Thiocapsa rosea: one gene and its partners. The protein of the gene in region 2 binds, or shares a complex with, the protein of the main gene of each other region. Links are inferred from orthologs where the notes say so. Each region holds a gene or a part of one and is shown on either strand. Other genes may lie near its edges. The genes, in order: tsaB, tsaD and tsaE.

Evidence for each region.
Region 1: the proteins of tsaD (region 2) and tsaB are in contact, whole or in part, in a solved structure (PDB 4WQ4), measured with the Escherichia coli proteins. The link is inferred for Thiocapsa rosea from one-to-one orthologs.
Region 3: the proteins of tsaD (region 2) and tsaE are in contact, whole or in part, in a crystal structure (PDB 6N9A), measured with the Thermotoga maritima proteins. The link is inferred for Thiocapsa rosea from one-to-one orthologs. Residues at the interface, in WP_004082750.1 of Thermotoga maritima: Cys10, Asp11, Arg49, His50, Leu82, Gly84, Gly135, Gly136, Glu154, Thr155, Leu156, Asp157, Asp158, Ser159, Glu162, Asp165, Lys166, Arg169, Leu170, Tyr175, Lys213, Thr214, Leu217, Tyr218, Gln221, Arg222, Asn324; in WP_004082108.1 of Thermotoga maritima: Leu37, Gly38, Lys46, Lys57, Val59, Lys60, Ser61, Thr63, Phe64, Thr65, Leu66, Met67, Val69, Pro71, Tyr82, Arg83, Leu84, Asp86, Asp88, Phe89, Asp93, Ile128, Asp130, Glu131, Arg134.

What each region holds. Positions count from the first base shown.
Region 1 is NZ_RBXL01000001.1:3,158,913-3,169,024, reverse strand. Bases 4,321-7,130 are described here. They hold tsaB (tRNA (adenosine(37)-N6)-threonylcarbamoyltransferase complex dimerization subunit type 1 TsaB), read right to left. Parts: upstream 6,161-7,130; coding sequence 5,480-6,160; downstream 4,321-5,479. Other genes in these bases: BDD21_RS14155 (hypothetical protein), read right to left, coding at 6,687-7,130; BDD21_RS14165 (hypothetical protein), read left to right, coding at 5,233-5,496; BDD21_RS14170 (glycerate kinase type-2 family protein), read right to left, coding at 4,321-5,036. Also shown: BDD21_RS14190 (HNH endonuclease), read right to left, coding at 2-682; BDD21_RS14185 (TIGR00645 family protein), read right to left, coding at 803-1,327; BDD21_RS14180 (bifunctional alpha/beta hydrolase/OsmC family protein), read right to left, coding at 1,483-2,757; BDD21_RS14175 (ferritin-like domain-containing protein), read right to left, coding at 2,974-3,801; more of BDD21_RS14170, read right to left, coding at 3,798-4,320; more of BDD21_RS14155, read right to left, coding at 7,131-7,619; BDD21_RS14150 (adenosine kinase), read right to left, coding at 7,790-8,782; BDD21_RS14145 (DNA internalization-related competence protein ComEC/Rec2), read right to left, coding at 9,019-10,112. UniProt on the Escherichia coli protein: Required for the formation of a threonylcarbamoyl group on adenosine at position 37 (t(6)A37) in tRNAs that read codons beginning with adenine.
Region 2 is NZ_RBXL01000001.1:5,661,215-5,665,815, reverse strand. The notes cover bases 1,737-4,601. They hold tsaD (tRNA (adenosine(37)-N6)-threonylcarbamoyltransferase complex transferase subunit TsaD), read right to left. Parts: upstream 3,759-4,601; coding sequence 2,715-3,758; downstream 1,737-2,714. Other genes in these bases: thiO (glycine oxidase ThiO), read right to left, coding at 3,917-4,601; BDD21_RS25090 (alpha/beta hydrolase), read left to right, coding at 1,737-2,477. In the rest of the region: BDD21_RS25100 (hypothetical protein), read right to left, coding at 1-4; aqpZ (aquaporin Z), read right to left, coding at 186-923; more of BDD21_RS25090, read left to right, coding at 1,146-1,736.
Region 3 is NZ_RBXL01000001.1:4,705,392-4,715,692, forward strand. The notes cover bases 133-3,131. They hold tsaE (tRNA (adenosine(37)-N6)-threonylcarbamoyltransferase complex ATPase subunit type 1 TsaE), read right to left. Parts: upstream 1,889-3,131; coding sequence 1,376-1,888; downstream 133-1,375. Other genes in these bases: BDD21_RS20895 (N-acetylmuramoyl-L-alanine amidase), read right to left, coding at 133-1,293; BDD21_RS20905 (NAD(P)H-hydrate dehydratase), read right to left, coding at 1,885-3,131. Also shown: more of BDD21_RS20895, read right to left, coding at 1-132; more of BDD21_RS20905, read right to left, coding at 3,132-3,396; tRNA epoxyqueuosine(34) reductase QueG, read left to right, coding at 3,687-4,733; orn (oligoribonuclease), read right to left, coding at 4,921-5,469; BDD21_RS20920 (c-type cytochrome), read left to right, coding at 5,612-5,905; rsgA (ribosome small subunit-dependent GTPase A), read left to right, coding at 5,910-6,923; BDD21_RS20930 (EVE domain-containing protein), read left to right, coding at 7,066-7,542; BDD21_RS20935 (ATP-binding protein), read left to right, coding at 7,806-9,353; BDD21_RS20940 (hypothetical protein), read right to left, coding at 9,438-9,794; bioA (adenosylmethionine--8-amino-7-oxononanoate transaminase), read right to left, coding at 9,990-10,301. UniProt on the Escherichia coli protein: Required for the formation of a threonylcarbamoyl group on adenosine at position 37 (t(6)A37) in tRNAs that read codons beginning with adenine.

The DNA of each region.
Region 1 (10,112 bases), 2.5 Mb from region 2 along the record:
TCTAACCCGAAGCACGCGACTGCAGCATTTCACGGACCTCGTCGATCGAGCGTGTACATCCTCCGAGATGGATGATTGCATGACAGTTCGGGCAGACAGGCCGAAGGTCGGTAATGGGGTCCACGGCATATCGGGCACCTATCTCGGATAAGGGTGTGAGATGGTGCACTTGGATAAAGCCCTCCGCGACCGGGCCGAACGACGCCAGGAAATCGAACCGACAAATGACGCAAGAACACCCATAGTGTTCGATGCAACATTGGCGAGCGGCAGGATCACGTTCGTAGGCGTTGACCGTCACGCGGCGTTTGGCACCCTCGAAAAATGTCGAGCTATCGGTCAATTCCCCCGGCCAAGAAAATGCTTTTGCGATAATGGCCTGACACTCAAGCAGATGGCTTTGCCGATCAACGCCGGCATATTGCGACAGTTCGGCCCAGTTGGTCCGCCTGCCGGTCTCGCCGGTCGGGCGTCCCGTCAGCCTGCGTTGCGTAGGATTTCGACTGATCCCTGCGTCGTCGCACATCGCGGCGATGTTCTGAATCTTCATGCTGATCGACGAGCGACTGCGTGACTGCAGCGCATGAATAGTCTCGATACCTCCGATCTCGGCGATACCATATCGCGCCGCGTAAATGCAAAGCACGATTTCATCTCGGGTAAAGGGTTTGCGAGTTGCCATCGACGTCTTTCGTTCCCCGCCGAACGCGTTCACATCGGACCTTCTAGCCCGCCGGAGCGCAATGCGGTTCGCGGGCTTACCGCATCCGACAGGTTGGGTGATCGAAGCGGTTTAGATCGATCAATGATCGTCTCCGCGATTGCTCGCCTTATCGGCCGAGATCCGGTCCATCATCGCAAACAAAAGCCCGGAGACGACGAAGGTCATGTGGATGCCGACCTTCCAGGCCAGCTCCTCGTTCGTCAGGCGATCAACGTACATGAATGCCTTGAGGAGCTCGATGCCGGAGATGGCGACGATGGAGCCGATGAGCTTCATCTTCAGCTCGGCGAAGCCGACATGCCCCATCCAGTTGGGACGATCCTCATGATTCCCGGTATCGATTCGGGAGACGAAGTTCTCGTAGCCGGCGAGCACGATAATGAGCACGAGGTTGGCGATCATCACGACGTCGATCAGGGAGAGCAGCCCGATAATCACCTCGCCGGCCTCGGCGGTGAAGACGAGCGGGACGAAATGGATGAACTCCTTGACGAACTTGACCAGCAGGAGCGCGATGGCCAAGACCAGCCCCAGATAGAAGGGCGCAAGCAGCCAACGGCTGCTGAAGATCACCAATTCCAGAAATCGTTCGATCTGTTTCATGTCGAGGTTCCGGTTTGCCTTCGAGCCGCTGAGGTTGAGTCCGGCGCTTGCGAGCCAAAGGCGAGCGACGGAGCGGGCGGGATGCTACGCGGGCGCGGCCGCCTCTTCAACGGCGTTCGTTCGGTCGAACCTCGTGCCTCGGCTTGAGCCTCCGCTCAGGGGGCCGGCGGCTCCTCCTCGAACCCGATCCGCACCTGCGTACAAGCGGCAAGCGTGCGATAGACCGGGCTTCGTGCGGCGATCTCGAGCAGGCGAGTGCGCTCCTCGGCCGTCAAGGCGCCGAGGATGTTCAGATGCACCTCGACGCGCTCGAGCCTGCTCGCGTGATCGGCCGCGTGGTCGCCCTCGTGCTCACAGCTGCGGCAGTCCGTGCCGTGAACCCGCTCTTGGCTCAGACGGACCTCGACGTCGTCCAACGCAAGCCCCTGGTGCCTGGCGTAGGTCCGCACCGTCATGGAGATGCAGGCGCCGAGCGACATCAAGAGCAGATCGTAGGGTGTAGGACCCAGATCCGAGCCGCCGACCGACTTGGGCTCGTCGGCTAGCCATTGATGGCGATGGGTGTAGAGCCCGCGCTGGAAACGGGTATCGAGTTCGGTGACCAGGACCTCTTTCTCGGCCACGCGAGGAGCGGTCCCGATGCTCTGCTCGAAGCCGTGCTTGCCGAGCCCAAGATAGCGGCTCGCCCAAGCAACCAGGGTTTCGGCGACATACTCGGCATCTTCGCGATTGGCGAGCATATGGTCGGCCTTGTCGAGCGAGATGAAGCTCTTGGGATGCCGCGCCGCCTGGAAGATCTTGCCGGCCTCCCCGATGGAGACGATGGTGTCGAGCGGCGAATGGAAGACCAGAAGGGCGCGGTTGAGGTGGCGGATGTGGTCCGCCGAGGCGTATTGATCCAGGTCGTCGAGCAGCTGCTTGCGGATGCGGAAGCGCCGCTGCCCGATCTGCACCTCGGCCTCGCCCGTCTCCTCCAACTGGCCGCGCGCCCCGCTGAGGAGGTGCTGGACATGCGAGGCGGTCGCCGGGGATGCGATCGTCACCACTGCCTCGACGGACGGAAGCGCATGCACCGCCGCCAGCACCGCCGCACCGCCCAAACTGTGTCCGATCAGCAGCGCCGGGGCCTCGTACTCCTCCTCCAGCTTGCGCGCCGCGGCGAGCAGGTCGGCGACGTTCGATGAAAAATTGGTGTTGGCGAAATCGCCGTCGCTGTTGCCGAGCCCGGTGAAGTCGAAGCGCAGCACGGCGATCCCGCGCGCGGCCAAGGCCCGACTGATGCGGGTTGCGGCGGCGATGTCTTTGCTGCAGGTAAAGCAGTGCGCGAAGAGGGCGTAACGGGCCGTCGGCACGCGATCCGGAGGGGTCTCGAGCAGGCCGACCAGCGTGTGCCCCTCGGGATTGGGAAATTCGAGCTTGATACGTGCCATGCCAGTTCCTCTCGTTGGAGATCCGTCAGTCCGGGGAAAGCCTCCAGCTTCCAGCCGCCGGCCGCCAGCTTTTTTTGTTCATCAAATGGATAGCGTTGTGGCGGGCCGGACGATTCCAGACCCGATCGGGTGGACAAGCGCGGTAGGGTGGACAAGCGCAGCGCAGTCCACCAGCGCCGGCGCGGGGTTCGGTGGACTGCGCTGCGCTTGTCCACCCTACGGCTTGTCTCCCGCCCGACACAGCGCCTGCAGACGATCGAGCTCGACCTCGTCGAAGCCGGCCTCGCGACGGGCCGGGAGGTTGAGCGGACAGCGGACCTCGGCGCGCATGTACTCTCCCAGAAGATCGAAATAGAGCGGACCGGGGTCGAGTCCGCGCTCCTCGCACAGCCGTTTGAACCAACACGAGCCGACAGCCACATGGCCGACCTCCTCGCGCAGGATGACCCCCAGACAGGCCGCCGTTTCCGGGTCTCCCGCCGCCTCGAAGCGCGCGATCATCCCGGGCGTCACATCCAGACCGCGCGCTTCCAGGACGCGCGGAACCAAGGCCATGCGCACCAAGGGGTCGTGGGCGGTCGCGCGCGCCATCTCCCAGAGACCGTCATGGGCGGGGAAATCGCCGTAGTCGTATCCGAGATCCCGAAGTCGGCTGCGCATCAGGCCGAAGTGCTCGGCCTCTTCGGCCGCGACCTGGATCCAGTCGTCATAAAACTCCGTCGGCATCGCGCGGAAACGCTGTACCGCATCCCAGGCGAGGTTGATGGCGTTGAACTCGATATGCGCGACGGCGTGGATCATGGCCGCACGGCCCTCGCGGCTCGTGAGCTTGCGTGCCTTGAGCGCACGCGGCGGAACCAGCTCGGGCCGCTCCGGACGCCCGGGCAGATCCCGGACGGGGGCCGCGTCGACGGCATCCGCACGTAGACACCCGGACCGCCAGTGCTCGGCCGCCATCTGTGTCGCGGCCTGCTTGCGGGCCGGATCCGGCTCGCCGAGACAGGCGGCTGCCGCATCGAAGAGATTGCCGTGCACATGCGTCATCCGCGCCACCCCAAAATCAGATCCATCACGTTGGTCCCCGTCGGTCCGGTGCGGATCAGGTCGCCGCTCGCTTCGAGCAGGGTGCCTGAATCCGCGCGTTGCAGCCCGTCCGCGGCGTCGAGGCCGGCGTCCCGGATGCGCTCCAGTGTAGCGCCGTCGACCAAGGCCCCGGCGTCGTCGGTCGGGCCATCGGTTCCGTCGGTCCCCGCGCTCAACAAGGCGGCATCGGATTGACCGGCAAGCTCGATCGCCGCGGCTAGCGCAAGATGTTGATTGCGACCGCCCCGCCCGGGCGAATCCGGCAGACGCAGCGTCGTCTCCCCGCCCGCAATCGAGAGGCCCGGCGGGCCGTCCAGCAAGGCACGCGCAAGTCGTCGACCGGCAAGCCCGGCATCGCCGTCGACCGGCTGCGGATCGAGCCGGACCGCGACACCCGCACGACGCCCGGCGTCGGCCGCAGCGGACTTGGCGGTGTCCAGCGTCGCGACCAGCTCAATGCGCGGACTGCGCGCCGGCAGCGGACCCCGCTCCGCCAGCCCGCGCTCGACCCAAGCCGAGAGCCATTTCGGCAGATCAAGCGCCGCAATTGCCTCGGCCAAACCGACCTCGGGAACCAGCAACCCGGAGCCGATCACGCCCGGATCATCCCCCGGCACATCCGAGATCGCCAACACACGGGACGGCCGGTCGCCGAGGGCGCCCAGCAGCCCACCGCCCTTGATCCGAGAGACCGACTTGCGCACCCGATTCACCGCGTCGATCGGCAGGCCGCTGCCGAGCAGCCATTGGTTCATGCACCGCAGATCGGCCAGATCCAACCCGGCGGTCGGGACCTCGACCAGACTCGAGGCCCCGCCGGAGAGGAGGACGAGTACCTCGGTCTGCGGCGACATCTCGCCAAGCGCGCAGAGCAAACGCCGGCCGGCCGCCAGACTTCCCGCATCCGGCACGGGATGACCGCCGAGCAGGCATTCGATCTCGACCCCGGCGAAGACCGCGGGATCCAGATGACCCGGCTTGGTGATCAGCAGGCCGCCGGCAATTCGCGGACCCAGTGCATCGCAGGCACCCAGCGCCATGGACTGCGCGGCCTTGCCGATCGCACAGATCCACACCGGACCGTCCAAGGGTCGCGCGGCGAGCGCCTGCTCGACGACCGTACGCCCGTCCACCGCGCGCAGGGCCGCGGCAAGGACATCGAGCAACAGTCGACGCGCAGAGGCGACGTCAGTCATCGAAACCGACCCGTGAGGCAGCCTGGAAAACGGCAAGCCAAGCCTTCAAATTGACAAACCTCAATGCGATCGAGCGAAAAGACATGTCTAAGTGGCAGCAAGAAAAGAATCCGCCAGGAAGAAAAGGGATGTAGACGGCCGAAGACCGAGAACAACAAGGACACCCCACTGAACCCTATTCGAACGAGTCCAACCCATGAAGCTGTGCCCGAAATGCAGTCGCTCCCCGTTGCCCTTCGTCATGGTCATGCTGATTTCCAGCGTTCTGGCCTTTATCACCTGGCTCGTGCTGGGGCTCTCCCAGGTCGAGCCGACGCTCAGGCTAGCCGCCGGCGCGGCGGTCTTCCTCGCCGTCGGCGCAACGCTGCTGCACTATGTCCTTAGTTGTCTCAAGCGCCACTGTCGGCACGATCAGGAACGTCAACGGGTCCACGGCCAGACCTTCAGCCGTCCCGCGTAACGCGATCCCGCAGATAGACAGGTGCCGCCAACTCGGGCGGCACCGCATGTCCCGCGGCAAGGGCAGCGGCGCCGAGCACGGCGAGATCCCGAGCCTCGCAGATCGCCTCGCCGGCAGCGGCATTCGGGGCCACACCGGTTCGCGCGGCAAGCTCGGCACCGTAAACGGACCAGCCCGGCCCGACACCGAACCATCCCTCGCCGTCCGGTGCCTCGACCGCCTCCGGCGGGCACACCCGCTCCTCGCAGCGGGCCACGGCCAAGCCGCGGTCGTCGATCTGGAAACATCCCCAGTAGACCTCGCCCATCCGCGCATCCAGTGCCACCAGGAGACGCCGTTCACCGCTGCGGCGAAACGCCCCCTGCGCGATCGCCGCCAAGGTCGAGACCGGCACGAGCGGCAACCCGGCGCCGAACGCGGCCCCCTGCGCGACGGCGACCGCGATCCGCACCCCCGTGAAGGAACCGGGGCCGCGTGCGAAGGCGATCGCGTCCAGTGCGTCGAGACGCGTCCCGGCAGTCTCCAGCACCTGCTGCATCATGCCCAGGATCAGTTCGCCGTGTCGACGCGGAGCGGTTTCGAGCACCTGCTCGATGCGCTCGCCCGAGAGCAGGGCCGCCGAGCAGGCGTCGCCCGAGGTATCGATCGCGAGGAGAGTCGTCATGGGTCAGGAAGGGAATCGCTTCAACCTAAGGAATGCTTGGTTGCGATTCTATACGGAGTCGGCGCCGAGCTGCGGATATCCGATCGACCCGCGGTGCTCGAAATACGGTGATTTCCGGGAATAGTCATCCCGACTGCGAGTGCCTGGAAGGCATCGAGTCCCTGATGCCGTCCGTCTTGAACAAACCGTCGCAGAGTTTTTCGTTGTCGTTGTCGTTGTCGTTGTCGTGCGGAATCCGATTACGATTACGATTACGACAACGACAACGAGAACATCGACAAGCGTGGGAACGGTACTCTTTTGTCGAGGTGTTTGACGTGTTTTCGAACCCTTCCTAAACCGCGCCCGGTGCAGTATGCGTCGTTTGTTGGATTGGCGTGGCCGCGCCGGCTCCGACGAGCGTCGGCGTGGGCGCGGTTTAAAATATTGAAAAATATTGAATGTTTAAACCGCGTCTCACCGAGATCGAGGACATCTCCGAAGCCAAACGCAACATGAAAATGACGCATGTCGCTCTGGGCGCGGTTTAACAGGTAGACGGGCAAACACCCCGGTCGCGAGCGAAGGCTTCCGACAGGCGGGCGGAGTCGAGCATGCGCACAAAATCCTCGGGCGGGAACAAGACCCAACCGCGAAAATCAGGGCTCAATGGCCCGGTGCACTCGCATGGCGGGGCGTCGTCGGCGAGATCCACCAGCCATAGTCCGCGCTGACCGGTCAGACCGAATGGGTTTTCCAAGCGGGTTTCGACCGCCCAAGTGCGCAGCCCCTGCAGGTGATCCCGGATCGCGGTCACGAAAACTTGCGCGATGAGTCCGAGCAAAAGGACCTCTTTGTATCTCAGCTCGATCGACTTCACACCCTGATGTGCGACGTCGAGACCGGCCTCCCTCGAACCCTCGGGCGCTCGCAGATACCTGGTGCTCACGACGAGCCGCACCGACAGGGCATGAAGATCGCGCCAAGATCCGGCGGGAAGCGGGATCTGCAGGCGCGCGGCATGTCGGATCTGATGCTGAAAGAAATGGAACAGGTTACGGACCGCCCAGGCGTTCAAATCGGCGTCCGGAGCGCGTTGGCGATCTGCGGCCTGCTCGATGGCCGCCGCAAGGTTGCGGAACATCAGCCGATAGAGACGCCCCTCGAATAGCGATCCGGGTCCGCCGGTTCGCGCGCCCGTCTCCTCGCCGAGGTGCTCGCAGGCATCCAGCAAGGGTGTCTTCCAGGCATGCAGGATTCGCAGTCGTGCGGCGGCGTCCAAATCGCACGCCAGCAAGGCTTCCAGCATCTCGGTCAGCTTCGCGGGTGAGATCCGCGCCCCGACCGACGGCAGGGTCGCCAGCACGCTGCTCGCAGACTCGAGATGACCCGACGAGACAGGCTCGCCGACCGCGATAGACAGGGTCATCCCCGACGGCAAACCGGGCGCGGGTCGAGCAGCGGTCTTCAAGGTCATCATTCCAAATCCGCGGGTCGATGACGAACCGCCGCGGATCTCTCGATCGACAGGTCCGCGGATAACCCTCCCCTGGAGCAAGTTCGTACGCTGAGCAGGATCCTTTAGCCGAATGCTAGCCCCGACCGACCGACTCGAACTGCCGACCGCTCCGCAGATTCAAAAAGGACCGATCAGCTGTCGAACCGTCTCAAGATCGCTTGCGTCTCGTCGGCGGAGATCCTCGGGCCGAGACTCGTCACCAGCTTCGCCGAAGCCGCGGAAGCGAGATTGCCTGCCCGCGCGTAATCCCAGCCTTGCCCGAGACCGTAGAGGAAGGCGCCCGCGAACATGTCCCCCGCACCGACCGTGTCCACGGCCTTGACCTTGATCGGCGCGATCTCGATCAGGCGCTCGCCGTCCCAGACCAAAGCACCGTCCGGCCCGCGCGTGATGGCGAAGGTCCGGCTGATGCCCTTGAGATACTCCACCGCGACACCGAGGTCCTCGCTGCCGGCCATGCCCATCGCCTCGAACGCGTTGGCGAAGAGCAGATCCACCCCGGAGCCGATCATCTCGAGTAGGCCGGACTTGAAGAACTTCACCATGTTCGGATCGGACAACGAGATGGCGGTCTTCACCCCCGCCGCGTCGGCGATCCCCTTCGCGATGATGGACGCCTCCCGAGCAGCATCCGAGGTCACCAGATAGCCCTCCGTGTAGAACCACTCCGAATCGCGCAGCGCGTCCTCGACCAGCTCCCCGACGGACAGGGCGCCGCTGACCCCCAGGAAGGTGCACATGGTGCGATCGCTGTCCGGCGTGACCAGGACGACGCAACGCCCGGTGTGTCCCTCGTCCTTGCGGGTGTGGTTGTTGGTGTCGACACCGCCTCGGACCAGATCGTCCATGTAGAAATGACCCAGCTCGTCGTCGGCCACCTTGCAGGAGTAGAAGGCTTTCCCGCCGAGCTGGCTGAGCGCAATGACCGAGTTCGCGGCCGATCCGCCCGACCCGCGACGCGGTTGGTGATGCTTGAGATGCGACATAATGGCCGATTGCTGCGCCTCGTCGACCAGGGTCATGACACCCTTGTCGATCCCCAGGATGCCGAGATCCGTCGCGTCCACCTCGTATTCCATATCCACCAACGCGTTGCCGATGCCGTAGACCTGATATTTCGCCATGTATCCCTCGTCTCCTCGCCGAAAAGGCGTCAGTGTATAACCGATCCGGATGAATCGCTTGCTGCCAATCAGTGAACCTCGGCACCCGGGGGCCAGCTCGAAATGACTCTCACGGAGACGCGGAGGGCACGGAGAATCCGAGATCTGTCCTTCGTGCGCTCCGCGTCTCCGTGGCTCCGTGAGAGGTTTCGGAAACCGGCTTCGTCGGCATCCGCGAACACAGGTCTCGACGCGGCTCAGTTGTTCGGGTATCCGTCCGCGCGATGGGTCCAGAATCGGCCGGCGCGCTCGCGCCATGTCCGGGGACCTTCGATGGTGCCGTCCAGCCCGAGCCGCAGCTCGATGGCGCCGACGAGACCCGTGTCGAGTGCCGGGATGCCGCGCGCCGAGACCCGCTCGCGCACCTCGGCGACGGGGAAGCCGAAATGGTTGGCGTACCCCGCGGCGTAGAGGACAAGCCCGGGCGCGACCGCGTCCAAAAACTCCGGATGCGTCGAGGTCGCGCTGCCGTGGTGACCGGCGACGAGCACATCGCTGGCGAGCGCATCCCCCCAGTCGCGGGCCAGGCGGCGCTCGACCCTGGCCTGGATGTCGCCGGTGAGGAGGATCGAGCGCCCCCCGGTCTCCATACGCAGCACGCAGGAGGCGTCGTTGCCGCGGAGCTCTGCATCGGGCGGGTGGATGAACCGAAACGTCACACCGGACCAGTCCCAGCCCTCCCCTGTCCGGCAGGGCACGACACCCGGCACACCCAGACGCGCCGGCTCTCCGCTGTCGATCCGATCGATCGGGACCCGTTTGGCCAAACCGGCCAGACCACCGGCGTGATCGCGGTCGGCATGGCTGACGACCAGACGCTCGATCCGGCGCACCCCTTGTGCCGCCAGAAAGGGCACAATCACCGCGCTGCCCGTATCGAAGCCGCTCGGAAACCCGGGACCCGTATCGTAGACGAGCGTGCCCTCGCGGGTGCGCACCACGGCGGACAGGCCAAGGCCGACGTCCAGCAGCGTAAACCACGCCTCGCCGTCGCTCGGCTGGGGTGTGCGCAGGACGAACATCGGAACCACGAGCAGCAGACCGAGCCAGCGCCCCGGAAGTCCGCGCGGCGCGAGCATCAGCGCAGCACCGGCGCCTGCGGCCAGCCAGACCCAGAGCGAACGCTCGGGCAGCATCATCGCGGCCCATGGTAAGGCCGCGATCCAGGCAAGCCCGTCCAGACACCACCCGAGCAGATGCGCTGTCCACTGCAACGGCCACCCGGAGACCGCGCCGAGTCCGGGAACGAGGCTCAGCAGACTGGTGACCAAAACCAGCGGTAGCAGGATCA
Region 2 (4,601 bases):
GCATCTTGTATCTCGGCCATCGAAGGTCGAGTCATCCTACAGTCGGTTGTCGAAGCCGCAAAGGAGTGGTCGAGGCGGGACACGCGGTGGCGGCTCGGGGTGGATCGACGACGTGCGTTCTTCGGTGAACGGTCACTTGGGGCCGCAGCCAATGCGGCGTCGGCCCCGAGAGGCTCCTGTGCTCGTCAAGCTGTATGCTTTTGCTCGAACAGGCGATACACCACCCCTGCAATCGCTGCACCGATCAGCGGTCCGACCCAGAACAGCCAGAGCTGGCCCGCCGCCTGACCTTGTCCGCCGGTGAGCAGCGCCAAAGCGGGTCCGGTGCTGCGCGCCGGGTTGACCGAGGTGTTGGTGATCGGGATCGAGATCAGATGGATCAGCGTGAGCGCCAGGCCAATGGCGAGACCCGCATGGGTACCAATGCCGCGTTTGTCAGTCGCGCCGAGGATAATGAAGAGGAACATGGCGGTCATGACGATCTCGGTCACCAACCCGGCGAACAAGCCGTAACCCTGCGGTGAGAGGCTGTCGTAACCGTTGACGGCCAAGCTGTTGGCGGCGAGCGTGAAGGTCGCTTGCCCCTCTTTGTGAACGCCCATGTCCGAGGCGATGAACCAGATCAGGAAGGCGGCGACGATGGCGCCGAGGACCTGGGCGACGACATAGACCGGAACATCGGCGAAGGGGAAGCGACCGCCTACGGCGAGTCCCAGCGAGACGGCGGGGTTCAAGTGACAGCCGGAGATATGACCGATGGCATAGGCCATCGTCAATACGGTTAAACCAAAGGCGAACGAAACGCCCAGATAGCCGATTCCGACGTCCGGAACGCCTGCTGCAAAGACGGCGGCTCCGCAGCCGCCAAGGACAAGCCAGAAGGTTCCGATCAGCTCGGCGAGCGCGCGTGTCATGAGTGGCATCGCAATGTCCTCCGGTAAGTTGAAGCATGAAATGGCGCCGTATAATAATCCCTGTTTCGGTTGCACACTATCTGTTTCTTTGTCTTGATCTCGGCTCTTTCCTTAAACCGATGCGCCGAGTGAAATGCCTTCTTTCTTAATGGAATTTCCGCAAGCCACCATCGGTTTGATTCCGCGTTCGTTTCGGCAGCGATTAACCTTTTTTGGATAGGTATAAGGCGAATGAATCGGACCTTCGCGTGCGTATCGGCCGTCATGCTGACGGTTGCGGTTATATCCGGCTGTGCGACCAAGCCGCGGCAGCTGATGCCGACGCCGTTGGTCTATCAGGAGCCGAACGGGCAGGTGCTCTTCGAGAAGATCGCAGCATCGCAGCAACGCCCCGAAGTCGATCTGCTCTTCATCACCAATCGTGCTGCGCAGGATGATCCCGAAAGCCGTCTCCCCTATGGGCAGACGCGCCGTAAAGGGATGGTGTTCGGCTCGGCCGAGGTGCGCATGGTCCCCGCGATCGATTGGGAGACTCTGAAGGCCCAAAGTCGGCTTGCCGAGCGGACATCCGAGGTCGCCCTGGAGCTTGGGACAGTCAAGGAATTTGCGGCATTTCCGCAAGAGCCTTACCGGATTATTCGGGCGGGCGAAAACACGCTGAGTCGGGATCCGATCGAAATGCGAGAGTTCGACGCGACCAAGGCGGCCTTTCAGGAGGAGATCCGGCGTCGCTTGGCCCTGTCGCCGAAGAAGGAGGTCATGCTCTACGTTCACGGCTTTAACGAGACCTTCGCCACGGCGGCCTTTACGGCCGCGGAACTCTGTCACTTCTTCGGTCGCGAGCAGGTCTGCAGTTTCTTCACCTGGCCGGCATCCTCGACCGGGAACTTCCTGATCTCGTATACCACGACCACTGAATCCGCCGAGTACGCGGTCGACCATCTCAAAAAGAGCCTGCGCATGATCGCGGGGACGCCCGGTGTGGAGCGTATTCAACTGCTGGCGCACAGCCGCGGGACGGCTGTGCTCCTCAATGCCTTGAGGGAGTTGATGATCGAAGCGATCGCCTTGGGAGTGGACCCCGCCGATGCCTACCGAATCTATAACGTCGTCCTTCTCTCCCCCGATATCGACGTGGACATTGCCGGGCAGAAGATTACCGGATTCGTATCGGATCCGGACCTGACCCGCGCATGGCCGGACGATGCGTTGCCGCGCCTCCTGAATGGCCGGCTAAGCATCTATGCCTCGCCGGACGATCGTGCGCTGAGCGTCTCGCGGATCCTCTTTCGCAGTCGCAACCGAGTCGGCCAGCTTCGCCCGGAGGACATTGCTCCCGCGATGCAGACCTATTTCGGAACCTTCGGCCGGATCGATCTGATCACCTTCTCGGGTGAGCGCACCGATCTGTTCGGTCACTCTTACTTCACGACCAACCCCAAGGTCAGCTCGGATCTCGTGCAGTTGATTCGGTTCGGGAAAGGCCCCGGCGATCCTGGACGTGATCTTCTACGCACGGGACCGGCAACCTGGGAGTTCAGGGCCGAGGGCGATTCGCGGTGAACGCTGGAGGCTGCGAGCCGGAAAATCAGCCTGATCTCGCTAGCGCTAAACCGCGCCCAGAGCGAGATGCTGATTTCCGAGTGAGCTCGACGTTTGGCGCATCCACAACGCTGAGCGTGGGCGCGGCTTAAAATAGTATATTTTTTTGAATATCTTAAACCGCGCCTGCTCCAGCGCGCGTTAAGTCTGCCGGGGCCGACCCCATCCAAAAACATCGCATACTGCACTGGGCGCGGTTTAAGCGGGTGTCAGCTCTTCCATCGGCCAACGCGCCCTGGGCTTGAAGGCGAGGGGCTCGAGATGGCCTGCGCGCAGGCGCTGCCAGCCGGCGTAGGCGATCATGGCGCCGTTGTCGGTGCACAGGGAGGGTCTGGGGTAGAAGGTCTCGCCGCCCGCGGCAGCGATGGCGGTGTTCATACGTTCGCGCAGTCGGCGGTTGGCGCTGACGCCGCCGGCGAGGATCAGGCGCCGATGGCCGGTCTCCTGCAGGGCGCGACGACACTTGATCACCAGGGTGTCAACCACCGCCTCCTCGAAGGCACGGGCGATGTCGGCGCGGGTCTGGTCCGGGTCGAGCGCCTCGGGAACGGTCTCGCGAACGGTATTGAGTGCGAAGGTCTTGAGCCCGCTGAAACTGAAATCGAGCCCCGGTCGGTCGGTCATGGGGCGAGGGAAGCGGAAACGCTTGGGGTCACCGTGCTCGGCGAGCTTGGCGAGCTCCGGGCCGCCGGGGTAGGGGAGATCGAGGATCTTCGCGGTCTTGTCGAAGGCCTCCCCGGCGGCGTCGTCGAGCGATTCGCCCAAGATGCGGTAGCGGCCCACGCCGGTCACGTCGACCAGTTGAGTGTGTCCGCCCGAGACCAGGAGTGCCACGAAGGGGAAGGGGGGCGCCGGATCTTCGAGCAGGGGTGCGAGCAGATGTCCCTCCATATGATGCACGCCGACCGCCGGCACACCCCAGGACCAGGCGAGGCTACGACCCAAGGCGGCGCCGACTAGGAGTGCGCCGACCAGACCGGGACCGGCGGTGTAGGCCACGCCGTCGATCGATGCGGGATCGAGCCCCGATTCCTCGAGGACCTGTCGGATCAGCGGCAGTGTCTTGCGCACGTGATCGCGCGAGGCCAGCTCCGGGACGACGCCGCCGTACTGGGCGTGGATCTCGATTTGACTGTAGACAGCTTGGGCAACCAGACCGCGTTCGCCGTCGTAGACGGCCACTCCGGTCTCGTCGCAGGAGGTCTCGATCCCGAGGACACGTCTTACGATCCTTTTGGGCACATGATCACCGGTTTGTTGGTGCGTTGTGCCGGGCGGGAGCGAGGCACAACGAAGCTGAGATACCTATTGTGCTTCCTGCGCCAGCACAACCTACAGAGTAAGGAACGATTCAAAAACAACCGAATTACGCATACCGCACCGGGCGCGGTTTAAGCGGGTTAGCGCGCTGCATCGACCGCGTAAGGGGCAGGTTCCAGGATGGGTGTGCGCCCCAGCACAAGATCGGCCGCGAGCCGTGCAGAGGCCGGGCCGGTGACGAGACCGTTGCGGAAATGTCCTGCGTTGATGAACAGCCCGTCGACGCCCGGATAGGCGCCGATAAAGGGGATGCCGCTCGGCGAGCTGGGTCGCAGCCCCGCCCAGTGGTCTTCGATGGGCGTGCGCTTGAGGACGGGAAACATCTCGAAGGCCGCACGGTAGAGCGCCTCTTTGACCTCGGCGGTCGTCGTCTTGACGAATCCGCTGTGCTCGAGGGTGCTTCCGAACAACATCCGCCCGTCGCGCCGCGGAATGAGATACTGCTCGCGGTGCAGGGTGATGTGGTTGATCTGACCGGGCTTGCCGTAGAAAAGGATCATCTGACCGCGCACCGGCGCGATGTCGGGCGTTTCGCCAAGCTGCTCGAGCAGCTTGGCGGTCCATGCGCCGGCACAAATGACGACCCGGCGCGCCTCGATCGGCCCGTCCGGCGTCCGTACCCCGGTCACCTGACCGCCGTCGACCAGAAGCTCCAAGACCTCTTCGTTTTCGCGCAGCTGGATGCGGTCTTCCACCGAGCGGCGAACCGCCTTGCTCAAGCGCGGCGTGCGTACCTGCGCGATGCGCGGGAGCAGGAGTCCACGC
Region 3 (10,301 bases), 960 kb from region 2 along the record:
CAGTGCGGAGATGCTCACGCTGTGCCGCTTGGCAATCCCGGAGAGGGTATCACCCGGACCAATCACGTATTCGCGCGCGCCTGCGGCTCCGGCGCCGCCCTGCGGCGAGGCATCGACGAGCATCCCGCGAGGCGGGTATTTGCGGAAGTACCCCAGAACACCGGCCAAGATTGCCTCGGCGAGATCGCGCTGATGGCCTGGATCGCGCAGACGCTTCTCGTCGTCGGGGTTACTGATGAAAGCGGTCTCGACCAGGATCGATGGCACGTCCGGTGCCTTGAGGACGGCGAACCCCGCACGCTGGACAACGCCGCGATGGACCGCACCCAGCCGACCGAGATTGGCGAGGACCATGGTCGCGGCCTCAGTACTGTGCTCCATCGTCGCGCTTTGCGTCATGTCCATGAGCACGTTCGCCAGAAGATCGTCGCCGGTCGAGAGATCCACACCGCCGATTTGATCCGCACTGTTCTCGCGATTCGCCAGCCATTTCGCCGCCTCGCTGCTCGCTCCGCCGTGAGACAGGGTGTAGACCGAGGAGCCCCTAGCCTTCGTGTTGGTAAAGGCGTCGGCATGGATCGAGACGAAAAGGTCGGCGCGACCCTCGCGCGCAATCGCGATACGTTCCTGGAGCCCGACATAGTAGTCGCCGTCGCGGATCATCAGTGCCTTGAGACCCGGCTCGCGGTTGATGAGCTTGGCGAGCTCGCGCGCGACCGCAAGGGTGACGTCCTTCTCCAGGGTTCCTCCCGCGCCGATGGCACCGGGATCCTCGCCGCCGTGACCGGCGTCGATGGCCACGATGATCGCAGGACCGCGACCGCGCCGCGTGTCCCCTTTGCGAACGGCCGAATTCGGGAACGAGGGAAGCGCGACACGCCGGACGCTCGAACCGTCCTTCGGCGTCAGATCGATGACCAGCCGATGTCCGTAGCGCTCGTTCGGGCTCAGCGCGAAGCTCTTCGCTCGCACCGGTTGCTTGAGATCCAGGACGATACGCAGGTGCGATCCGCCCCGCACCCCACCCCGTAGGCCGATCAGGACGGCATCCCCGAGATCGACCTTCGGCAGATTGCTCTGCATGGCAGCATCGTCGAGGTCGATGACGAGGCGATCGGGCTCGTCCAGCGGAAAGATCCGGTGTGTGACCGCCGAGGAGGTCTCGAAGACCAAACGGGTCTTTTCCGGATCGGTCCAGACCCGCGCGCCATCCACCGATGCCTGCTCCGCGCAGACGGACTGCGCCGAAACCGCAAGCACGAGGAGAAGCAGCGGCGAGATCAGCCTATTCACGAGCACGGCCTTCTGGTGGCTCCCGACCCGATCGATCGTGCGTTGAAAGATAGCATGCCGAGCGACGGCTTTCCATGTTGCATCATTGGATTACATCCAACTTCTCAGGCGATGAGCAACGCACTGAATCCACGGATCCGAGCCCGGCCAGCGCCTCCAGGACTGACGCGCCCGACGCCGTTCGGGCCGAGAGACGCAGTCGCCGGCCATTGGGGAGGTAGTCGATCGCAATCACCAGATCCGGAGACGGCAACATCCCGACGCCGCGCTCGGGCCACTCCACCATCCAGACGGCGTCCTCGGCGAGCAGGTCACGCAAGCCCAGAAACTCGAGCTCCTGCGGATCCCCGAGGCGATAGAGATCCAGGTGATTGATGCGTCTGTCCGCCAGCTCGTAAGGTTCGAGCAAGGTATAGGTCGGACTGCGCGCGGCACCGCGATGGCCGAGCCCCGCGAGAACACCTCGGGTCAGGGTCGTTTTACCGGTCCCCAGGTCGCCCTCGAGATAGACGATCAGACGCGGCGGCAAAAGCGCCGCGAGCCGGCCTCCGAAGGCGAGCTGTGCTTCGGGATCGGGCAGCCATTGCTCGATCATGATTCCTCCTGCAGTGCATGCACGCGATTGGCCAGCGGGCGAAGGGCGTCGATGATATCGCTCGCGATAAGCCCGCGCTCGCCCGTACGCGCGGCCCGATCGCCCGCCGCAGCGTGCAGACAGACGCCGGCGCAGGCGGCCTCCTCCGCGTCGAGCCCCTGAGCACGCAAGGCGCCGATGATCCCGGTCAGCACGTCCCCGGAACCGGCGGTTGCCATTCCGGGGTTCCCGTCGCTGCAGACCGCAAGCGGGCGCACCGGATCACCCTGGATCAGTGTCCCGGCGCCCTTCAGGACGGCGACACCGCCGTAGCGCCCCTGCAGCGCATGCGCGCCCGCCGGGCGGTCCTGCTCGATCGCCGCAACATTGGTCCCGAGCAGGCGTGCCGCCTCGCCGGGGTGCGGCGTCAGTACCCAATCCGGCCCCGAGCGGGGTGCCTCGGCGAGGAGGTTCAGTGCGTCGGCATCGACGACCATCGGCATGCCGAGGCCAAGGAGCGACTGCCAGAGATCCCGGCCCCACACCTCGCGACCCAACCCGGGGCCGATCGCCACGACATCGGCCCGCGCGATCAGGGGAGCCAGATCCGCCGAGGTCTCGACCGCCGACACCATCAGCTCGGGACGCGAGAGATTCAGCCAAGCGGCATGCGCCGGATGCGTGGCGATCGTGACCAATCCGGCACCGGCGCGCAGTGCGGCCTCGCCGGCGAGACGCACGGCACCGGACAGCCCGGGTGCGCCGCCGATCACCAACAGGTGCCCGAAGGTGCCCTTGTGTGCCGTGCGCGGACGTCGCCCGAATCGCGCCGACTGCTGATCCCAGTCGATGCGCCGCGCCGAGGCCACCTCGCTGGAATAGACCCGTGCCGGAATCGACAGCGCGCTGAAACGGATCTCGCCGCAGCACTCGGGTCCGGCGCCGATGAAGAGACCTTGTTTGAGTCCGATGAAGCTGACCGTGACATCCGCGCGCACCGCCACGCCCATGACCTGCCCGGTGTCGGCATGCAGGCCCGACGGGATGTCGACGGCAAGCACCGGCGAGCGCTGGTGGTCAAGTGCCTGAATCGCCTCGGCCCAAAGCCCCTCGACGGGGCGTTCCAACCCGGTCCCGAGAAGGGCATCGACCAGGACATCCGAGCGCCGCGGCAGTCCGCGATAAGGCGCGATCGTCCCACCCGCGTCGCACCAGGCGTCGCGACTGAGGGCCGCATCGCCCGACACGCGCTGCGGATCCCCAAGCTGCAGCACACGCACGGCGAGACCCTCGGCCCGTGCCAGGCGCGCGATCACATAGCCGTCCCCGCCGTTGTTTCCGGTCCCGACCAGCACCGTGAGATCGCGCGCATCCGGCCAACGCTCACGTAGGATCCGATAGGCGACCTCCCCGGCCCGGTTCATCAGCTCGATGCCAGGGATGCCGTGATCATCGATGGCGCAGCGGTCGAGATTGCGCACCTGCGCGGCGCGATAGAGCGCATGCGGCAAGCGATCGCGGTCGGGCATCGGATTATTCCGCGGCGGGGATGACATGTGAGGCTCTCGCACGGGGTCGATCGCGGGCGCCGCAAGGCACATGGCTCCGAAGGCGGATCGCGTCGATGACGCATGATGTCGTGAGGCGCTCGGCGTTCATGAATCCCGATGTGCTCGCTGGTTTTGATCGACAGGTTTGATCGAGAGGCTTGATCGATCGGTTTGCTTGGAGGCGACGTCTCGAGACATCAGGTTCAAGTCGACCTCGCATGCGGTCTATTCTTCGGACATCCGAAGCCGCAAACCGAGACGCCACACGAGTGATACCGACAGGAGAGCTTGTCGCCCGCATCAAGCGCCGGGGTTCGGAACTCGGCTTCCAGCAGGTCGGGATCACCGACACCGACCTCGCGTCGGCCGAGTCACGTCTGCTGACCTGGCTCGCCGAGGGCCGTCACGGCACCATGGACTACATGGCCCGTCACGGGCTGAAGCGCTCGCGCCCGGCCGATCTGGTGCCCGGCACGGTTCGCGTGATCTCGGTGCGGATGGACTATCTGCCCGAGTCGCACCGGGCGATGCAGGCCGCGCTAGAGGATCCGCCGCGCGCCTTCATCTCGCGCTACGCACTGGGCCGCGACTATCACAAGCTGCTCAGACGGCGCCTACAGCGCCTCGCCGAGCATATCCTCGCCGAAATCGGCCCCTTCGGCTACCGGGTCTTCGTCGACTCAGCACCCGTTCTGGAGAAACCGCTGGCCGCGAAGGCCGGGCTCGGCTGGATCGGCAAGCACACCAACCTCATCCACCCCCAGGCCGGCTCCTGGTTCTTTCTCGGCGAGATCTACACGGATCTCGCACTGCCGATCGATACCCCGATTGCCGATCACTGCGGCCGCTGTCGGGCCTGCATCGAGGTCTGTCCGACCCGCGCGATCATCGCGCCCTACAGGTTGGATGCCCGCCTGTGCATCTCCTACCTGACGATCGAGCATGCAGGCAGCATCCCGCAGCCGCTGCGCCCCCTGATGGGCAACCGCATCTACGGCTGTGACGACTGCCAACTGGTCTGTCCCTGGAATCGCTTCGCGCAGCTCGCCGCCGAACCGGATTTTCAGGCACGTCACGGTCTGGATACGGCCTCGCTCGTCGAGGTCTTCGGCTGGGACGAGTCGACCTTTCTCGATCGAACGCAAGGCTCCGCGATTCGCCGCATTGGCCACCTCCGCTGGCTGCGAAACATCGCCGTCGCGCTCGGCAACGCGCCCGCATCGGCCGAGGTGAAACAGGCCCTGAGCACCCGTGCGGACCATCCCGACGCCTTGATTCGCGAGCATGTCGGGTGGGCGCTCCGGCGGATCGGTTAACCCGCGTCCAGAGCGACATGCGTCGTTGTCATTGTGCGTTTGGCTTCGGAGATATCCTCGATCCCGGTGAGACGCGGTTTAGAATTCAATATTTTTGAATACTTTAAACCGCGCCGACTCCAACAGTCCTCGGAGCTGGCGCGGCCAAACCACTCCAACACATGACGCATACCGCACCGGGCGCGGTTTAAAGCCCCCGCAAAAGATGCGTGCGATAATGTTTGAGTTCGTCGATGGACTCGCGGATATCGTCGAGGGCCAGGTGTCGCGACTCTTTCTTGAAGGCGCTCGCCACGTCGGGCGCCCAGCGTTGCGCGAGGATCTTCAAGGTGCTCACGTCCAGATTGCGATAGTGGCAGTAGGCCTCGAGCTTCGGCATCCAGAGCGCAAGGAAGCGTCGGTCCTGACAGATGCTGTTTCCGCACAAGGGCGAGGCGCCGGGCGGGACGAAATCCGCGAGAAAGCGCAGGGTCGTCGATTCGGCATCGGATACGCTCTGGGTGCTTGCGCGTACCCGATCGAGCAGGCCGGATCGGCCGTGATGGTCGCGATTCCACTCGTCCATGCCCGCAAGAACGGCTTCGGGCTGATGGATCGCAACGACGGGACCCTCCGCCAGGATGCGAAGATCGCTGTCGGTGATCATGGTCGCGATCTCGAGGATTCGATCGCTCGCGGGGTCGAGCCCCGTCATCTCGAGATCGAGCCAGATCAGATGATTCTCGTTCTTGGTCAAATGCCTGCTCTCCTGCAATACGCAATCGGGTGAGCCGACAGCCTGGTCTAACCCGGCGGTCGACACCATGATCGGCTAGGGTAGCGGCGTTTTCGCCTGCTGGCGACCTTGCTCATTCCAACAATCCTTCGGAGGCTCATCCATGAAGATCCAGTCCATTCTCCTCGGCGCGGGCACAGCCGTGCTTCTCGGCCTCGGTTCGGTCACGGCACAGGCGCAACCCAGCGAGAAGGCCGAGGAACTCTACGAAACCAACTGCCTGAGCTGCCACGGCAGCGAGATCTACACGCGCGACGGACGCATGGTCACCTCGTTCGACGGACTCGAGCGGCAGGTCCAACGCTGCGAGACCGCGCTCGGGCTGCGGTGGTTCGATGAAGACATCAAAGACGTCGCCAGCTATCTAAACCATCACTTCTACAGTTTCGAGCGCTGAGCCGGTGACGAAACGGCGGCTGTCCGGACGCCAGATCGAGCGGATCCAAACCATCCAGGACCGCCGCCGCCAGCGCCTCGCCTCGCGCGTCGACAACGCCTTGTCGGAGATCGAAGGCGAGCCGTTGCCCGTGGAGGGGCGAGTCGTCGTCCGCCACGGGGCCAATCTGGCGGTCGAGGACGCCGAGGGCGACATCACCCATTGTCTGTCGCGTCAGAATATCGGGCATCCGGTCTGCGGGGATCGCGTGGTCTGGCAACGCACCGCGGACAATCAGGGTGTCGTCACGGCCATCCTGCCGCGGCAAACGCTGCTGAGCCGCCCCGACTTCGGCGGTCGCGACAAGCCGTTGGCGGCCAACCTGACGCGCCTGGTGATCCTGATCGCGCCGCGGCCCGAGCCGAGCGATTATTTGATCGATCAGTATCTGGTGGCGGCCGAGACCATGGGGGTGGAGGCCATCATCGTGGCCAACAAGATGGATCTGCTCGACCCCGACGATCGTGCAGCGTTTCAGGAACGTTTCGCCTATTACGGGGCCATCGGTTATTCACTCCTCTGGACCAGTCTGCGTGAGCCGGAGACCCTGGTCGACCTGATCCGTCATCTCGGCGGGCAAACGAGCATCCTGGTGGGCCAATCCGGCGTCGGAAAATCATCCTTGGTTAAGGTGCTGCTGCCGGATCGCGAGATCCAGATCGGCCGACTCTCCAAGGCCACCGGCCTCGGGCGCCATACCACCTCGGCGGCGACCTGCTATCGATTGGCCGAGGACGGCGCCTTGATCGACTCCCCGGGCGTGCGCAGCTTCCGCACGGGTCCGCTCGACCGCGACGCCTTACAGCAAGGGTTTCGCGAGCTGCGTCCCTATATCGGACACTGCCGGTTCGCAGACTGCCGACATGATCAAGAGCCCGAGTGCGCCATCCGCGGCGCCGTCGCAGAGGGTCTCATCGCCCCGCAGAGGCTCGCCAATTTCAAACATCTGCTGGCCGAAGCGGAGCAGGCACGCACCTAAACCGCGCCCGGTGCGGTATGCGTCATGTGTTGGAGCTGGCGCGTTTTAGAGTATTGAACCGCGTCCAAAGCGACAAGCGACGCATACCACGCCGGGCGCGGTTTAAGCCCCGTCACGCGATGCCGAATCAGGACACGACAGGATGAACTACTGGCTGATGAAATCCGAGCCTGACGCCTTCGGTCTCGACGACCTGGCCGCGCGCCCCGACCGGACCGAGCCCTGGGACGGGGTACGCAACTACCAGGCCCGCAACATGCTGCGCGATGCGATGCGCCCGGGCGACCAGATCCTTTTTTATCACTCCAACTGCACAGTGCCGGGCGTGGTCGGGATCGCCGAGGTCGCCAGCGACGCCTATCCCGACAGCACCGCCTTCGATCCCGAGGCGAAGTATTTCGATCCCAAGAGCGACCCGGAGAAACCCCGGTGGTATCTGGTGGAGGTGCGCTACGTGCGCCACCTGAAACGGACCCTCTCGCTCGCCGAGCTCAAGGCGCATGCCGACGGCGCCCTCGCCGGCTTCCCTCTCGTGCGCAACGGCAATCGGCTCTCCGTCATGCCGGTCACGCCCGAGCAATGGGACTTTATCCTCGCCCTTGAGTCCGAAACCGATTGAGTTGATTTCCGGGAACGGCTCTACCGGCAGAGCCGGAACCAAGAAAAGTGGTCGAAGGCTCTACTCGTTGTCGTTGTCGCAATCGGATTCCGGACGACAACGACAACGAAGATTTCCGGGACGGTTTGCTCGAGACCTGCGGCTTAATGGACTCGATGCCTTCCGGGCATGCGCAGACGGGATGCCAATGCTTGGAAATCACCTTAGGCGACGAGTAGAGTTCGGCGAAAAATCCAGTCACGTTCGCGCCGTCAAGGTCCGCCATGCACCGCCGTAAACTGCCGATCGGGATCCAGACCTTCGCCAAGATTCGGGAGGATGATTTTTACTATGTCGACAAAACCGGCTTTATCCGCCAGTTGGTCGACGAGGGCAGCCAGTATTTCCTGTCGCGCCCGCGTCGTTTCGGCAAGTCGCTGCTGATCGATACCCTCGCGGAGCTTTTCGCGTGCAACGAGCCCCTGTTTCGAGGGCTCGCGATCCATCCGCATTGGGACTGGACGACCCCTTATCCGGTCATTCGGATCAGCTTCGGCGGGGGTGTGGTACGCGATCGCGCCGAGCTCGATCGGCGCATCCTGGATCTCTTGTCCCGTAATCAACGCGCGCTCGGTCTCGTCTGTCGGGACACGACGGACATCGTGGGTTGTTTTGCCGAGTTGCTCGCGCTGGCCCATGCCGCCACCGGCCAACGGGCAGTGGTGCTGGTGGATGAATACGACAAGCCGATCCTCGACAACCTGAGCGACGCGAAGACCGCGCGGGAGCTCCGCGACGGACTGCGGAATCTCTATTCGGTCATCAAGGACAACGACGCCCACATCCGTTTTGCGTTTCTTGTCGGCGTGAGCAAGTTCAGCAAGGTCAGCATCTTTTCGGGACTCAACAGTCTGAAGGACATCACGGTCGATGTCCGTTACTCGGCGCTCTGCGGTTATACCGAGGCCGATGTCGACAGCGTCTTCGCCCCCGAGCTTGCGGGCCTGGAGCGCGAGCAGATCCGGCTCTGGTACAACGGCTACAACTGGACCGGCGAGGCAGTCTACAACCCCTTCGATCTCCTCTTGTTGTTCGATGCACGCGAGTTCCGCACCTGGTGGTTCGAGACGGGGACGCCGACCTTTCTGGTGGATCTGCTCACCGCACGCGGTTTCTTTACGCCAGATCTGGCCGGACTGCATGCCTCCGAGGCATTGATCTCGACCTTCGACGTGCACAACATGCCCTCGGAGGCATTGCTCTGGCAAAGCGGCTATCTGACCTTCACCGGCTCCCGGCGCCTCGGCGCGCGGCTCGAATATGCCCTGGGCTATCCCAATCTGGAGGTCGAAATCGCGCTGAACGATGCGCTCCTGAAAGGGCTGATAGGCGACCCCATGCAGGCCGATCGGGCCGTGAGCCGGCTCTACGACGTGCTCGTCGCCGGTGACTTCACGGCATTGCGCGCGCATCTCGAAAGCCTCTTCGCGGCCATCCCCTATCCCTGGCACACCGGCAATCCGATCGCCCGTTTCGAGGGTTACTATGCGAGCGTCTTCTACAGCCATCTGGCCGCGCTGGGCTTGGATCTGACCCCGGAGGAGACGAGCAACCAAGGCCGTATCGACCTGACTTTGAAGTTCAATGCCTGCATCTGGCTGTTTGAATTCAAGGTCGTCGAGCTGGCACCGGAAGGGCGAGCGCTCCAACAGATCAAGGACCGCGGTTATGCCGACAAATACCGCGCCCTGGGTCAGCCGATCCACCAGATCGGGATCGAATTCAGTCGCGAGCGTCGCGCCTTGGTCGGCTTCGAGGTGGAAACGCTGTGAGTCTCCGGCTACGGATGGACGCGTTTGCCGACGTATACTGGCGTGTGACCCACGCCGTGTGCCTGAATGACGACGGCGCCCGAATCACATCTGTCGGACAACGGAGGCCTGCTGCAGCCCGAGCGCCTGCTGGCCCAGCTTCAGTGCCTGCTCGGCAAAGGCATCCAGATCGCCCCAGCGATCGTCCGTATCCACCACCTCGGACATAACCTCGCCGACGATACCGAGCCGGTAGGCCCCGTCGGCACGCTCGGCTGGAGGGCTTGGCTCGACACAGACATAGAAGACGGGCTCGCGCTGTCCGGTTTGCACGAACGCGAGGATGTACCGATAGGTACGGCTATCCCCGCTCTCGATCTCGCCGAGCAGCGATGCCGAGTGATTGCCGACCTGATAGCGGCGTTTCGGGATAGCGGTCTTGATGATGGGGCGGTCTTGCATGGCACAGCTCCTGAGGCATGTCGAATCGGGGGGCGGTTTGATCCCTTTGTCCTCCATGTGGGGTCGTTCGCGCGGCAACGCAGGCCGAAGCAACACTCCTCGTTCGTTGTCGTTGTCGTTGTCGTTGTCGTTGTCGTTTCCATGGTCGATGACGACAACGACAACGAACAGTCTCGACACCTCTGCGGTGCGGCACTATCCGGATGACTCCACCGCCATGTCGCCGAGGACTGAGACGACCGAAGCGCAGAGTGTCGCAAGCTCCTCGTCGCCGATGATGTAGGGCGGCATGAGATACACCAGTCGGCCGAACGGGCGCACCCAGACCCCGCGCGCGACAAAACGGCGCTGGATCTCGCGCATGGAGACAGGCGCGCACATCTCGACCACACCGATCGCGCCGAGCACGCGCACCTCGGCCACGCCCGGAACGTCTCGGCAGCCCGCCAGTCCGGCGGCCAGACCGCGCTCGATCCGAGCGATGTTGGCTCGCCAGTCGGAGGCCAG